Regions from separate parts of the Sporomusa rhizae genome, predicted to be linked through region 1. Evidence: riboswitches for the same ligand, from Rfam matches in the RefSeq annotation. Region 1 holds a riboswitch; each other region holds the start of a gene.
The links. A riboswitch is a leader RNA that binds a small molecule or an ion and turns the genes downstream of it on or off. The one in region 1 is predicted to bind cobalamin.

Region 1 (5,390 bases):
AAATGAATTATGTACGCAAACATGTAGCGGAGGATTCTCTCTACCTTGAAGAACAGGGTCTTAGCACCCAGGAGGCTAAAAAGCAGGCAATGTACCGTTTATTCGGCTGTCCGCCGGGGGGTTATGGCGCCGGTGTTGCCAACGTATTGGAAGAAAAAAACTGGGAAACGGTTGATGATCTGGCGCAGGTCTATGTACGCTGGGGAGCACATGTTTACGGACAAAAGGAAAAAGGCCAATACCTGCCTGAGTTGTTCAAACGGCGGCTTAGCACAATTGATGCGACCATTCATAATGAGGATAACCGGGAGATCAGCATATTGAACTCGGATGACTTTAACTCGTATCATGGCGGGATGATCGCTTCGGTACGCAGCCTCCGGGGAAAAGCGCCGCGCTCCTATTGTGGCGACAGTACAGATAAAAGCCATGTCGTCATGCGCAGCTTACAGGACGAAATTAAACGGCTGTTTCGCGGGGAAGCCATGAATCCGAAGTTTATCGAGGGCATGAAGAAGCATGGTTATAAGGGGGCGGCGGATTTGGCGAACTATGTAGCGCATAGCTATCAGTGGGATGCGACCAGTGAAGTCATGGAAGACTGGATGTATGATCAGTATGCCAAAAAATATGCCATCGATCCCAACATGCAGGAATGGATGCGGGACGTTAATCCGTGGGCACTGCAGCGTATTGCCGAATCGCTGCTGGAAGCACACCAGCGCGGCATGTGGAATACGACAGATGAAATGGTCAGGGAGCTGCAGAATATTTATCTTTCTATTGAAGGCGAGCTGGAAGACCGCAGCGACGGGTAATCTGGCGAAGTCGGTTATGATAAGGAGAAATCTGGATGCCGTATAAGATTAAATATATCATCAATGTATTCATTCTTATATTTTGTATGATTTCCTGTGGCTGTATGCCCCAGCAGGAAAAGCCTGCGGTTGGGCCGGTTAATATATCAACCGCCTATGAAGTAGTTGATGATGCAGGCAACATTATTCAGATGCCGGAGAAACCGCAGCGTATATTAACAACACATTTTCATTTGGATACAATGCTGCTTGGAATCGTACCGCCGGAACGTGTGGTTGCCATTGCCCCTATTGCGGCTGATCCTGGAATTTCCTATATGGTTGAAGAAGCAGGACAGATTAAGTATAAATTGGATAATCCGTCGCTGGAAGCAGTGCTTATGCTCAAACCGGATTTAATCATTACCCGTGATGGTACCAGTGAAGAAAGAATCCAGGGATATCGGGATTTAGGAATCAAAGTATTTATTTCTAAACTGCCGCTAAGTATAGAAGATATGAAAACAAGCATGCGTTCCCTGGCCGTAGCTGTTGGCGAAAGGGAAGCCGGAGAACGGGTTATACAACAGGTAGATGCCAATTTGCTGGAAATCGAAAATACTTTGGCAAATTTGAAACAAGAAAAGAAGCGAGGCTTTCTTGTTTCACAAATGAATAGTTATGGTGGTAGCGGGTGCATGTTTGATGATATTTGTACCCATGCCGGCATCATTAACGCTATCGCTGAAATGGGTATCCCCAATGGCCAACTCGTCAGCAAAGAATTGATGGTAAAATCAAATCCGGATTTCTTTATTCTTTCAGCAAATCGTGAGATGCTGAGTGATAACGCAAAAGAATATCGGAAAGAATTTTTGAATGATCCGGCATTACGGCATCTGAAAGCTTTTCAGAATAATGGTGTCACGTATATTCCAGACAGGTATGTTTTCGCTTCTAATCAAAATTGCGTTTGGGCAATTAAAGGCATTGCCAATGCTGCTTACGGAGATATATTTAATATGAAAAATGAAAGATTCATTAAAGGTTATTAGTTATTGTGGCAATGAATACCCGTACCAAACGACTGGAGCAAGTCTCGATTATTTCGTTGTTTGCCGCGGCAAGTTCTCCAGTTATGCCGGAAGTCATCGCCACTATCTTGCCTGGCGAGCAAGGGTGCGTACTCCTGGTCTATTGACTTCCGGCTAAAATCAGTATATATTTTAATTGGCAACAATTACATACCATGAGTTAGGTGCCCTTCGGGGCTTAATAGGGAAGTCCGGTTAAATACCGGCGCGGTCCCGCCACTGTAACGGGGAGCAAGCTTAAGATATGCCACTGGGATAAGTTGTCCTGGGAAGGTTTAAGCAAGCCAGGATCCGGAGCCAGGAGAACTGCCTAGCTGACAGTCGCCGTTTTCACCCACGAGGCATGGGGAGGGGATTACAGTTACACTGCTCTGCTGGATATTTTCCATTACAAAGTTGGTATACTGCACTACACTCCCGGTTGATACCGGGAATTTTTATTTGTAACGGCAAAATAATACTCCGCTTGGCCTTCGGGGGTGCCGCGAGTCTCTAGAAACGGGGGTATTATATGGAAGGCATTGATCGCTTGCTGCCGCTGTTGGGCAGGCACCATCCCGGTACGCTCAGGCATTGTCACAGTGTGGCCATGCATATGTTCGAATGGTCGGCCTGCATGGACTTTTCTGCCGCAGAAATGAATAAAGCATTTGCTTCCGGAATGATGCATGATATCGGTAAATACTGCGTGTCGGCTGAGTTACTAAGTACAGCCGGGGCATTGGCGGGAGCGGAGCAAATCGAGTTTGAACTTCATCCCGTATATGGCGAAACCATCCTTCAAGCCTATGGCTTGAAGGAAATAGGCCCGTTCGTGCTCTACCACCACGAACGGTATGACGGGGCAGGCTATCCGCAAGGACTGAAAGAAGCCGCAATCCCCTTTCTCAGCAGAATGATTGCCATATGTGATGTGTTTGACGAACTTACCAACCGGCGGGGCCCGCAAGAAAACCTGGATGGCCAGCAGGCGCTGGCAGAAATTGAACGCCGGGCCGGGGCGCAGTTTGATCCGTGGCTGTGTGAACAGTTTATAAAATATATACAAAAAATATCCCGGTTGTATTATGCCAAAGAGCTTAGCTGACCGCCTGTTAGCTAGCTCTGTCTGGAAAACAGTAAAAAATGTCGAAATAAAACGAACAAAAAAGCATGACAAATGGAAATATTTGTGCTACGATAATGTAAAACAAAGGAAAAATAAATATTTTGGTGCAGGTGCCCTACGGGGCTTAATAGGGAAGTCCGGTTCAAAGCCGGCGCGGTCCCGCCACTGTAATGAGGAGCAAAGCCATGCAATACCACTGGGATAGATCCTGGGAAGGTTTGGCCGCGCGATGACTCTGAGTCAGGAGAACTGCCTGCATGACGATCACCGTTGACCTGCGAGGTATGGGGAGGGGATTAGATGCGTGTTTTTCTGCCGGCATTATGTAGGAATACAAGCAAAAGCCTCCTTGTGTTGTTGTCACAGGAGGCTTTTTTTAATTTAACGTGCCGGTTGTGAGCATACAATAGCAAAACTTTTCCAAGGAAAACGGACTTTTTATACTTGATAATGTCGCGTTAAGACACAAAAGTGTCTTAACGCAGCGGGAAACGAAGGTTCATAACCGCAGCCGCAGCCCGGTTTGCCGGTGTACAACCTGTGTTGTCCGCGCTGGCACCGGCATGTCCGTCAACATCATTGCCAGAGTAAAACCGTAAGACTAAGCCAATCCGCCCGGCTGCGCAGGCTGACGATGCCTGGCCGGGCTGTGATAGGAATTTTGGACAAGGAGGTGAGGCATTTTTCCATGGTTAGCAAGGAAACGGCCTCAGCAGCCCGCAGGCTGTTGACGGTCGCAAGGTAACACAAACAACAAGAAGGAGTGATTTTGTATGTCCAGTATTGTGGCAGTATCGGCCTATGATTACAGTACGGTTCCCACCGGGTTAGGCGATGTGAGCGTCGCCCGCTACGCCGGCGGCACCAGCGGTGCGGTGATTGAAACGAAAACCGGCGTGGTCACTCAGTACACCGACGGCGGCACCATCGTACGATTGCCTGGCGACACCAAGGTGTTCCATTTCCGGCGGGATAGCACCGATTATGTGCTGGTTGCAGCCACCAAGTGGGTTGGTCAGTCTCCCACCTGCAAATACCTGATTTTCACCGGCACCGTTCCCGCCACTATCCCGTCCGGCTATAACTGGGGCACACCCGTGTACGGCCCGACGACCTGGTCCCTGGGCGGCACCTCTCTCGCCAACCTGTATAAAATCCAGGCCGCGACCATCAGTGGCACCTTCTACCTCTACGGCATTGACTACGACGCCGCCACCGCCTTCCGGCTCGCTGCCAGCGGCTCGACCTATAATTTAGATACCACCAATTATTTCACCTTCTCCAAACCCACGACCGCCCAGGAAGGCCACGGTGTGGATCTGCAGCTTGACGGCAGCAACGTGTACATGCTGTACATCAGCGGCACCAATCTGATGTTAGTGTCCAGTGCCTCCTATCTCAATAGCACGGTGGTCAAAACCAACTTGACCTTCGGCAGTCCGGTCTACAAGGGACCGCACGGCACAACCACGTCGCCGGCGTCCGGCGAACTGTGGCCGGCTGAAAATGCTTTCAGCATCCAGCCCTACGGCACAAACCTGCTGCTGGTGGCCGTCGGCGGGCCGCAGCATTATGACATCAACACCTGGAACCCCAATTCTCACATCCAGAAAATCGCTCTTAGCGATTTGACTGTCACCAACTTGCTTCGGGCCGCTACCACCGCCGAAGGTTCGTCTTATCCCAACGATTGCTATGACTTCCGGGCGCTGACTTTCAGCAGTGATGGTAGCCAGGCGTATCTTTTGACCGGCAAGTATGGTTCAGGCTACGTGATGAGTTGGCGGCTGTATTCTACCGATGTGGCTACCATTCTCGGCGCTGGCAATGTCTTGGTCAGTTCGCTGGTGGCTTCGGAGGCTATAACCTATATAACTAAAGCAGATAACCTGACCGGCTACCTCTGGGCGCTGCTCTATTCGGAAAATACAAAAACTACTTGGTTCTCCCAGGGGAATCAACTGGCCATCTTCAATGCGGGCGGTCAGGTCGGCAGTGCTATGACTATCGGCAGCCTGACGACGCTGAGCAGTAACGCCTATCTCAATGGCATTACGATCTACAACCCTGAAGCGGCACCCGCCGGGATGCCTTTGAAAGGATATGTCGCGCCGGCCTTTGCCTCCAACACGGCGGCGGCGCTCATCGAACGCAAGCGCTTGCTCGACCAGGTGGCGGCAGCCAAGGAATAGTCAGGAATTTCTGTGGAGGGAAAGCTTTTTCCCTCCACCTTTTGAAGTTTACGTAGTGAGGGGAAAATGGATTTGCGATGTAAGAAGAAACGAGTCAGGCGGACCCTGCTGGCCAAACGTTCCTTATTGGCGGCCTCAATAGTGGTTGCCCTGTTCAGTGTTACGCTGCCGGCGCAGGCGGCACCGATATTAAACGACG
Region 2 (5,390 bases), 2.3 Mb from region 1:
CCGGGGGTGCCGGTACAATCGGCATGAACGAAATTGCTGGTGCAAAACCTGATGGATACACAATCGGGGTCGCTGGTACTAGTGCGATATTACAACCGCTTTATGGCGAAACGAGATACCATTACGCTACAGCCTTGGAGCCTCTGGTTCAGGTAGTAAGCTTACCAATGGTCGTAGCAATACAAGCGGATAAGCCCTGGAATAGTGTAAACGATTTAGTGAATTATGCTAAAGAACATCCTGGTGAAATCAAATTTGGACATGCGGGATTAGGATCAACAAGTCATATTGCTGGTGAGATGCTTGGCAAAGAAGCAGGAATCAACGTTGTGCAGGTTCCTTTTAAGGGCGATATGGAGTCCCTTACTGCCTTATTAGGTGGTCATGTACAATTTATTTTTGGAAATCCGGCTGTTATAAAAGAACATGTAAAAAGCGGGAAAGTTAAAATATTGGGTGTTGCTGAGGAAACACGTTTGACTATCCCTGATTTCGAAAATATACCTACATTTAAGGAACAAGGAATAAATCTTGCGTTTAATTTTTGGATTGGAATAGTTGCCCCAAAAGAGCTTCCAGTTTCGGAAAAGGAAAGGTTGTTGGCGGGTCTTAAGGAAATGATTAACGACTCCGAGTTTAAGAAAAGTATGGCAGATATCGGAATGGAAATAAAATACTCAGGTTCAGAGGAATTTGGTGATCGATGGCTAAAAGATAACATAAAGCTAACGAAGATTATAAAAGAAACTGGAATAGCCGATATAATTAAAGCGCAAAAGAAATAATAAATGAGTTAAATTAAAGTGTGCTATCTTCTTTCGGGAAGAGGGCACACTTTAATATTTATAAGAAGAGTAAAAATAAAAGAAAAATATAAGCCAAAAGACATGAGTGACGGACAAAGAAACCGTATGTACATTCGATGAGTACAAATGAATAAAAATATAATAATAGTTAAACAAAAAGAGCTAAAAATACCTTGAAATAATAAAAAACATGTAATATAATTTAGAATTATAATGGATAGAGGTTGAAAAAATACTATAAAAGTATTTTAACAGTATACTTTTGCAGTATGTAAGCAAAGGCTCATTTTATATTTTTTGCCTGATATAAACTTATATTATAAAGTTTATTGTGCAATTTTATGCATTCAGGACAAGCAGCTGCAGCCAAAAAAGAGGAGGAATTTTAGCAATGAAGAAGACAGGGGTAAAAACGGCAGCCATGTTAATTATCATGTTGCTCATGGCAGGTATTGTAACTGGTTGCGGGGGAGCGAATTCCAATGAAGTCAAAATTGGAATTTTAAATGAGATGACTGGCGGCAATGCAACTATGGGGACTTCTTCAGCCAATGGTGCGAAGATGGCAATTAAAGAAGCCAACGCCAAGGGTGGGGTACTTGGCAAACAAATTAAAGCTGTTATTGCCGATAACAAAAGTGAACCCTCTGAAGCGGCCAATGCTATGACTAAATTGGCGACGCAGGACAAAGTTGTAGCCATCACCGGTATGTTTGCCAGCTCCAATGCTATCGCTGCCTCTAGTGTAGCTGAGTCCACCAAAGTACCGTTTTTAGCAGTGGGTGCAACTAATCCCAAAGTTACTGTTGATGAGAAAACCGGCAAGGTAAAAGACTATACGTTCCGTGTTTGCTTCATCGACCCGTTCCAAGGAACGGTAGGCGCTAACTTTGTTCTCAATACCCTAAACCTTAAAAAAGCTGCAATGTTGGTTGACAGCAGCAGCGACTACAGTAAAGGTTTGGCTGCATTCTTTAAAGATGCTTTTACCAAAGGCGGCGGCGCGGTTTTAGCCGAAGAGGCCTACTTGCAAAAAGACCAGGATTTTAAAACAATCCTGACCAAAGTTAAGGCACTAAATGTCGAAGTTCTTTATGTACCAGGTTATTACGAAGAAGTTGGCAAAATCGTAAAACAAGCGCGGGAGCTTGGTATTACCGTACCTATTGTTGGCGGCGACGGCTGGGATTCGCCAAAGCTTGTGGAAATAGGGACAGCAGCGGCACTCAACAATACTTATTTCACGAATCATTATTCGGTAGATGATACCAGTGCTACTTCTAGAGAATTTGTTGAAGCCTACAAAAAAGAATATGGACAGGCACCTGACGCTATGTCCGTACTTGGCTATGATGCGGCCAATGTGCTGATTGACGCTATCAAACGCGCCAACAGCCTGGACCCGACTAAAATTCGTGAGGCTCTTGCCGCTACCAAAGACTTTACTACCATCACTGGTTCGACGACTCTGAACGCAACTCATGACGCAGTGAAAAATGCTGTTATTATCGAAATGAAAGACGGCAAGCAAATGTTTAAGGCTACGGTTAAGCCATAGGTATCGTATATAAATTGAAGGGCAACCCTATTATTGCTGTAAGGCATAGATAGGGTTGCTTCTTTATTACTTTACCGTTGACGCTATTTCGCGGGTTTGTTATAATTAGGGCATTAAATGAATAGTATGCGGTTAAGGTGCCTTTAGCTAACGGCTAGGGAGAATAGGGAAGTCTGAGCATGATTTCATGCATAAGCGCGGGCCCGCCACTGTACCGGGGAGAGCTTACAGATGTCACTCGTCAAGGGGAAGGCGTAAGTATTGATGAACCGGGAGCCAGGAGACCTGCCTTACACCGTCTTTACCATCCTTCGTGGAAAAAGAAGGCTTTTTTGGAGATTTACCAAAAGAGTCTTTTGTTTTTGTACTGGCAAAAACAGGTAACTTTGTCTGGATAAAGGCAAACCGGCTGTTGTTTTGGGCGAAGGGTTGGCGAATGAAGTGTTTTCTTTACTTTGTAATTTTTATGGGGGTTGCTATGAGTTTACTCAATGATGCACTTTTACACATTACTTCTACCGACACCGGTATTATGCAGCAAGTAGAAGAATCCTTGCTGGCTGTAGCCGGGCAAAGCGGCAGTCTTGGCCATCTAGGGCAAATGGTTAAGCAGTACGCAGGTATTACTGGTGAGCAATGGCCGGCTTTGCCTAAGACTTGTATGGTGATTAGTTCGGCCGATCACGGAGTTGCCAGGCAGGGAATCAGCGCTTACCCTGTGGAAACTACTATGCATATGACCGCCAACTATCTGATATCAAAAGGTGCCAGCGCTAATGCTTTTGCGAATTTCTGCGGCGCCGATATGGTGGTTGTTGATATGGGTATTGCCGGCGATATGTCCCATGTGCCCGGATTGCGGCACCGGAAGATTGCCTACGGCACCAATGATTTTACCCGCGGCCCGGCCATGACGCGTGAACAGGCTGTGCAGGCAATAGAAGCCGGGATTGAAATTGTTAATGAAAAGGTACGGGAAGGTTATAGATGTTTTAGCCTAGGGGAAATGGGTATTGGCAATACTACCTCTAGCGCTGCTGTTGTGGGCGCGTTTACAGGGTTGTCGCCGGAACAGATTACCGGCAGGGGAACAGGCATTTCTGATAGCCGGATGCAGGTGAAGATTGAAATTGTACGCCAGGCACTCGCTCTAAACAAACCGAATGCCCAGGATGGGCTCGACGTGTTGGCTAAGGTGGGAGGCTTTGAAATTGGTGCGTTAGCCGGAGTCGTTTTGGGGTGTGCTGCTAACCGCTGCGCCGTAGTTATTGACGGTCTGAATACCACGGCGGCGGCGTTGATTGCTAATGCTATTAATCCGTTGTGTAAAGAGTATATATTTGCGTCCCATCTGTCAGGTGAGCCGGCTCATATCATTGCCCTTAGCCATTTACATTTGGAAGCCTGCCTGGATATGGGGGTACGGCTGGGCGAAGCTATTGGTGCGTCGGTTGCTATAGATATGTTACAGGCGGCGATAAAACTTCTGAATACTCTGGGAGGCCGGACTCATGCTTGAAGATATAATTACATCAATAAAACCTCTGGATACGACGGCAATGGAACGCTGCCAATTGCGGTTGGATAACCTGACCAAACCGCTTAACAGCCTGCATTATTTTGAACATATAGCCAGACAACTTGCGGGCATTACCGGTAATCCCCGTCCGAGCGGTCTGGAAAAAAGTATTATTATTATGGCGGCTGATAATGGCGTAGCTGCTGAATTTGCCTGGGACAACAGGCAGTTGACAACAGCACAGAAACTTCACCGATTTTCCCAGGGTAAGTCGATCATCAATGTACTTGCCGGGCATGCTCAGGCAAAGCCGCTGGTTATTGATATTGGCGTGGCCTCCGATTTACCGCCTTTCCCGGGAGTACGGCCGGAGAAAATAGCCTATGGCACTGAGAATATGGCGAATGGTTCGGCCATGACCCGGGAACAAACCATGCGGGCTATTGCTTTGGGAATCACCATTGCCAGAGAACAAATAGCGCAAGGCGTACAGATTATCGGTTTGGGCGAAATGGGGATGGCCGGAAATCTTCCTGGTCTGGCTATTGCCGCTTGCTATGGTGCACCGCTCGCGGCAGACTGGGAGGAAAAGACCTGCGCGATTGTTAGACAGGCACTGCAGGTGAATCATCCGGATAAGCAAAATCCGCTGGATATGCTGACAAAAGTAGGAAGCTTAGCCATTGCTGGGCTTGTTGGCGTGATACTCGGCGCCGCATCGGAGCGTGCAGCGGTGGTACTGGACGGAGTTGCCAGCGGTGCGGCCGCCTTGCTGGCAGTAAAAATAGCACCGCAAGCCAAAGAGTATCTGATTGGTTCGCATTTTGCCGCCGAACCGGGGCATGCCGCTATTCTTACGCTGCTGGACTTGCCTGCGTATTTAAAGTTAGCTATGAATGTCGGCGAGGGCACCGGGGCTGCTATGGGGATGTCGCTACTTAAGGCTTCGCTGCATGTTCTGAGTGATATGAAAACCTTTGGCGAGGCCGAGGTTGCTGTTGCACAGGACGGGCCGGGGGCGCTAAAACAAAACAAGTCAGTCAGAGGGTAGCCGCTATGAAGCAATCCTACAACGTTTATTTGCTGTGGCTTGGTACCTTACTGGCACTGCTGTTTAAATCGGCCCTGGTAATCGGGGTAGTTAATTATACGGAATTTCAAAAGGCTTATTTCGCAGATTTTTGTGCGGTTGTGCCTAGTTACGCGGTATATCTTGCTTTTATCATTATCGTTTTATCACCGGCCTTTTTACTTAAAGGCCGGAATAGAGCATGGTTCTTAATCGGAATCAATCTGATACTGTCCTTCATTTTTCTTTTTGATTTATGGAATTACCGGGCGTTCGCAACATTTCTCTCGCTGCATGCGATAAGTCAGGCCGCCAATCTTGAAAACTTAGGCAGCAGTATATGGTCAATGAGCAGAGGCGAAGATAGTAAGCTGTTCTGGGATATCCCGGTTTTAATGGCGGCAACAGTGTTTGTTTATCGACGCAGTCACCAAATAA
Region 3 (5,390 bases), 500 kb from region 1:
GGCGTATTTCGAAACAATAGATTGAATGTTGTCAAGAGAAAAAAGCTCCCGCACATCCTGAGTAGGCGCATTATTAACATCCGGTTGCCGTGATTCTTCATCAAAACCAATGAAAAAGAAGCCACCATTATTATTTCTCATAGCAATGCAGACTTTAATAATCTTCGCAATTCCTTCCGGCGATTTGGGGTCGATCCATCTCTTAAACTCGATATTCAAACTTTCGGTTTGCCTGTCGATTAATTCCTTCAAATACTCTTCCCTACTCTTCACAAGTTCAATTCCTTTCTTACTATCGTTTTCATAAAGGTGAACTTAGGCCTGCCTGGTAAGTTTCTTTCTCCATAAAAGCAACATGGGAGGCAAAAGCAACGCCTATATATATATTTATACTAATTGGCCGGATAGTGATGATAGTTAATTAGAAAATAATGAAAAATACTCCCTTTATAGAACAGTTATTATTTTAACTGTCAACTATAAAGGCAATGTCATTAAGATAAGCTTATAAGAAACCCCAGTAGTAGAAAAGTGATACCGCTGGGGTTGTCGCATACACAGAATAACATAGAAAACGCAGGTGTTTTTGACTTTTGAGCAACACAAAAGCAGATGCCCGAAAAGCATCTGTAAAGTCCTTTCACGCATGTTAAATCTCAAATAATTCTGTACTGGAACCCTACTGCTGAAATTGGATTTTGATATCTAGGAAATTGTCGGCCAGGGCGTATTGGGGAAAGGTGCTTACCTATCAGTTTAAGAACTTGGACCGCTGGAATTAACTCTCTCAAAAATTGACGGCATATATTTAAAGCCACTGGAAAATTTACTCGCAAATCTTCCGAAATACTGATGTGATGCATGATAATGAAAGAGTAATTGTATAGAATTAGTCTGGCAAAAATCTCTTGCAATATAAAATCCTTCTTTTTGCTGTGCAGACTTGCCAAACCCACAGCATATTTAAGCTCCTTAAAAGATGTCTCAATTCCCCAGCGCAGATTATAGAACTGTTTTATTTTCTCCGGCGGAAAATCTTCGGCATTGAGATTTGTATAAACCGTTTCATACACACCATCAGCAATAGCGAAGCGAACGGCACGAAAATGTAAATCATAAAACTTGGAATCTTTCGGTTTAATGAAGTCAAATGTCGTATGTGGTTGTATCCATCGATACCGATGGGGGTATGCTTTTAAAAGCGGTAACGTTTCTTTGGTTTGGCGCCGGGTGAGAGTTAACGTGATTTCTTCATCGTATTCCGGGCAATTTGGTAGAGAAAGCCTTGATATAATCCCATAGGATTCTTTCGCCCGGATGATATAGTACCATGATTTCTCCTGAAAATGAGCGATATTGTTGAATGACTCATATCCCCGATCCATGATTGCAATTACATTTCCGCTGATTTCAGACTGGTCTACCATGGATACTAAGGCTTTATGCTCATTCATGCCTTTCTTGGGTTGTACGGATGCACCGACATAAACCTTGCCCATCAGGTCATACATAGCGTCCAAATGCACAAGATTGTAATTTTTGCTATCTTCGCTGTTCCTGATGGAGGAGAATCCATCATTTGAATTTGACGGAAGTCTCAAATCCAAACCGTCAACAGCGAGCAACCTGTAGTCTTGTAATGAATTCTCCGATACTGTTAGTCTTGTAAATTCGTGAAACAGTAGTTTCAGTGCTTCTGGACGAATTTTGTCTCTCTGCTGGACAAATGCTGAAGCGGTTGCAGTCTCTGACGAATAGCCTAGCCAATCATATAATTCTTTTGAAAGGCTATTGCCTCCCATGCCTACAAGCATAAGCAGCATAGTATGCAGTGATAATTTGCGTTCGCGTGAAAAATCTTGCCCTGGTCGTTTCACGCAAGCCGGTAAATCTGCTGTGATTGAGCGTATCGCTTGGTGCAGCGCAGTTCGTACCTGCTCTGGATATGCTTTCTTTTTCATTTTAAAAGGCCTCCTTAAAAATGTCCTCATTTTCAAGGCGAAGCCTTCGATTTTTATTTATTTGTCAAGTGTTTTTTTATAATTGATAAATTTTATATGCCCACCTGTATGTATAAGAAAAACACAACCATCTTAATCTGGATGGTTGTGTTTTTCAGCATTAACTTAATGACATTGACTATAAAGGGAGTATATCAGTTTGCTCTCTCAAACCTTGCCAAGACTTTCATCCTTGACATATATAGGTTTGCTAATTTGTCAACATACATCAGATATAAATATCAAAATTTCAACATACCTCATTCTTATTTACCCTTATACTGAATGAACACAATCCCAATCTTGCCGCAAAAAACATTCGCCATCTTCCTTATAGACCTTCTTAATATTGATTCCGGTATCAGCTCCGATATCGGCCCCGATAACCAGATTATTATTAACAATACTAAGTGGTATATAGGAAGCACCATCCATATTATTAATTTTATTGTTCACTATTTTTTGCTGTGCCTTTGTCAATGAATTTCCCAAACTAATTACTCTTAACATATTTTACCCTCCAACTAACTATATAAATTTCATTTTTCATCACAAATATCAAGCCCTTTCCGTATAACACAGAAAGGGCTAATTATAAGAAAATCAATTAATTCCGTCGAAAAACGGAATCATGACTGTTCCAATAATCCCCTCCCCATCTCTCGCAGGTCAAGCGGCGATTGTCAAATAGGCAGTTCTTCTGACTCAGGTTCATTGGTTGCCTGCGCCTTCCCGGATTACTCCAGTGACATGTTTGCAGGTTTCCTTCCCCTTACAGCGGCGGGACCGTGACGGCTTTTCACCGTTCTTCCCTATTAAGCCCGTTGGGCACCTATTCCTATCATTTTTTTGTTTTTCAGTTCATTACTTACATAACGTTATACAAAAATATTTTTATTAATTATAATATAACAGGACTATTTACATATGTAAAATATTTATATCGACTCATAATTATTCGATTTTCGAATGATTATGAGAAATATGTAGTCATGGGCGTGAGCTCGTTAAAAGATTGATTAACTCCGCCGCCGTTCGCGGCAAGTGATTACCGGGAAGTATAAGTTGGCGCTGCCGCAATTCATTATATATTTCGCCAAGCACCGGCTGAGCATAACCAAACGCTGTATGGTCTGAACGGACAAGCACATCGGCAGGATTGCCACTAGCCACTGTTTGGCCCTGCGATAATACATAGACAAAATCCGTCCATCCCCACACCCATTCAACATCATGTGTCGCCACTACCAATGTCGTGCCTTGGTTGTGCAGCCTTGCCATAATATCATTCAAATTCAGCACCCCTGGATAATCGAGTCCAGCCGTTGGTTCATCCATGATAAGAACTTCCGGCTCCATAGCCAGTACGCCCGCCATTGCGACCCGTTTTTTTTGCCCATGGCTTAAAAAGTGTATAGGTTCGTTGCGGTATTCCAGCATTTTGACAGCATCCAGTGCGGCTTCCGCTCTCTTATGAGCAACCTTCGGCGTTAATTTCAAATTCATTGGGCCAAATAATACATCGTCCAATACACTTCCGGCAAACAGTTGCGCATCCGGATCCTGAAACACCAGCCCCACCCGCTGCCTTAGCATGGTAACAAAGGATCTGGAGTACTCATATGCTTGCCCCTCATATAAAAGACTTCCTGCCTGTGGCCGAAGGATAGCATTGAGATGCAAAAAGAGCGTAGACTTACCGGCTCCATTGGGTCCTACCAAAGCAATTCTGGCACCACGTGGAATACTCATTTGAACACAATCCAAGACTTTTTTAGCTAAATGATAGCTAAAAGAAAGATTACGTACTTCGATCAGTGAGGTTGTTGACATGCAAAAAGCTCCTTACAAGCATTTTCACCTAATGGCCGCAGTGCCTATTAAACCGGCAAGTAACCCCAAAATCACCAACAGCCGGTAGAAGTTCACTGGTTGACGAGCATACTGAAATATCAGTTGATTGCTGTAATTTCTGGCTAATAGCGCGATATATAGTTCATGTGATGTAACAAACGACTTACGGCCAACATTGGCAGCCAACAAACCCAGTGAGTAAAGAGACTGCGTCATTCCCGAATAGCCCAGCCGTGATTGCTGCGCCATATAAATCTGTGCCAGCGCTTCATGAAAGACAAAAATAAACCGGTAAGTAAGCAGAGCAATTTCCATCACTACGCGTAAAGGGGAAAAACGTGAAAAAATCGCGGTAATATACGCCACCGGAGTAGTTGTTGCCAACATAAATAAGCAAGACAGCGAAGCCATACTCCTGAGAAGTAAGCCTTGCACCCGAAAAACATCCTCAAGAGTAATTCCGATATATAGCGTCCCTATTGACAACAGAAACCACGCCGAAAACGGCTGGGTCGAAAAGCTGAGAAGCACAGAAACCAATCCTGCAACTAAAAAACCAAGAGGTATTAGCCAGAGCTGTAAAATATATCGCACAGGAATACGGGCATATAGCATCACCGCATGCATAAGCAAAATGATGCTTAAGAGGGTTACCGGCTGAGGAAAACACAACGCCACAGCTAAAGTACCTCCGCCTAATACCATTTTCTCCGTCACACTGACTTGGCGCAATGCATTATTATAGGCCAGATAATCCAAATAAAACATTTATCATTCTCCCGCCCCGGCTATTTTGTCACTTAGCCTTGCTCACTCTGTTCTAGAAGCATTCCGCCCTCGATAATACCCAAAAAAATAACCAAGAAACCCTGCTCCAAGCCCGGCTTGTACCGCAAACAAAAAGCTTTCCACCTCACCGGAGGGCGGCTCCCAAATAGTATTAAACCATGGTTCATAATCCGGGCTAACGCCTTTCACTATACCGACTAATTGTTCGTCGGCTCCGGAAAAAATCCCATCAGTATGAATAATGAGAGGTACTACCGCCAATGCAATAACAAAAAGCAGCAATATGACATTTTGTTTTTTCATATTTTTGGATCTCCCTCCTTATGAGGCCATAATGAAATTAATCCCTGTTTATCGTAACTTTGCAGCATATTGTAAACTATCACACTTAAAAATCCTTCGCTGACGGCTAAAGGAATTTGCGTGAGCGCAAATACCCCTAAAAATTTAAGATAGGAACCAATAAAACCGGTTGTTGTATCGGGGAATGCCATGGCTAACTGACCGGCGGTAACCATATAGGTAGTCCAATCGCCAACAGCTGCAGCCAAAAATACAGCAACTTTATCAGACAGCCCTACTTTTCGGCTGACTGTAAACAGAATCCACGCCGTAAAACTGCCGGCAATTCCCATTGAAAAAGTATTCGCTCCCCATGTGGTAATACCACCATGCGCTAATAACAGCGCTTGGAAAACCAATACAATTCCACTTAGAACTGTAGAAATAGAAGGCCCGAATAATATC

Region 2: linked by a shared signal. The riboswitch ahead of cobT (nicotinate-nucleotide--dimethylbenzimidazole phosphoribosyltransferase) and the one ahead of SRRS_RS05425 (HD-GYP domain-containing protein) in region 1 are both predicted to bind cobalamin.
Region 3: linked by a shared signal. The riboswitch ahead of SRRS_RS03155 (hypothetical protein) and the one ahead of SRRS_RS05425 (HD-GYP domain-containing protein) in region 1 are both predicted to bind cobalamin.

Annotation. Positions count from the first base shown of each region.
Region 1 is NZ_CP156925.1:1,192,162-1,197,551, forward strand. It holds gene cobN (cobaltochelatase subunit CobN) at 1-818, shown strand, start outside; gene SRRS_RS05415 (ABC transporter substrate-binding protein) at 854-1,852, shown strand; gene SRRS_RS05420 (hypothetical protein) at 1,858-1,998, shown strand; cobalamin riboswitch at 2,037-2,220, shown strand; gene SRRS_RS05425 (HD-GYP domain-containing protein) at 2,403-2,978, shown strand; cobalamin riboswitch at 3,091-3,271, shown strand; gene SRRS_RS05430 (hypothetical protein) at 3,773-5,191, shown strand; gene SRRS_RS05435 (TonB-dependent receptor domain-containing protein) at 5,258-5,390, shown strand, end outside.
Region 2 is NZ_CP156925.1:4,699,651-4,705,040, reverse strand. It holds gene SRRS_RS22000 (Bug family tripartite tricarboxylate transporter substrate binding protein) at 1-785, shown strand, start outside; gene SRRS_RS21995 (ABC transporter substrate-binding protein) at 1,198-2,364, shown strand; cobalamin riboswitch at 2,483-2,672, shown strand; gene cobT (nicotinate-nucleotide--dimethylbenzimidazole phosphoribosyltransferase) at 2,843-3,883, shown strand; gene SRRS_RS21985 (nicotinate-nucleotide--dimethylbenzimidazole phosphoribosyltransferase) at 3,876-4,934, shown strand; gene SRRS_RS21980 (LTA synthase family protein) at 4,940-5,390, shown strand, end outside.
Region 3 is NZ_CP156925.1:691,757-697,146, reverse strand. It holds gene SRRS_RS03165 (helix-turn-helix domain-containing protein) at 1-252, opposite strand, end outside; gene SRRS_RS03160 (IS4 family transposase) at 657-1,961, opposite strand; gene SRRS_RS03155 (hypothetical protein) at 2,277-2,510, opposite strand; cobalamin riboswitch at 2,673-2,851, opposite strand; gene SRRS_RS03150 (energy-coupling factor ABC transporter ATP-binding protein) at 2,991-3,833, opposite strand; gene cbiQ (cobalt ECF transporter T component CbiQ) at 3,858-4,622, opposite strand; gene SRRS_RS03140 (energy-coupling factor ABC transporter substrate-binding protein) at 4,665-4,946, opposite strand; gene SRRS_RS03135 (energy-coupling factor ABC transporter permease) at 4,943-5,390, opposite strand, start outside.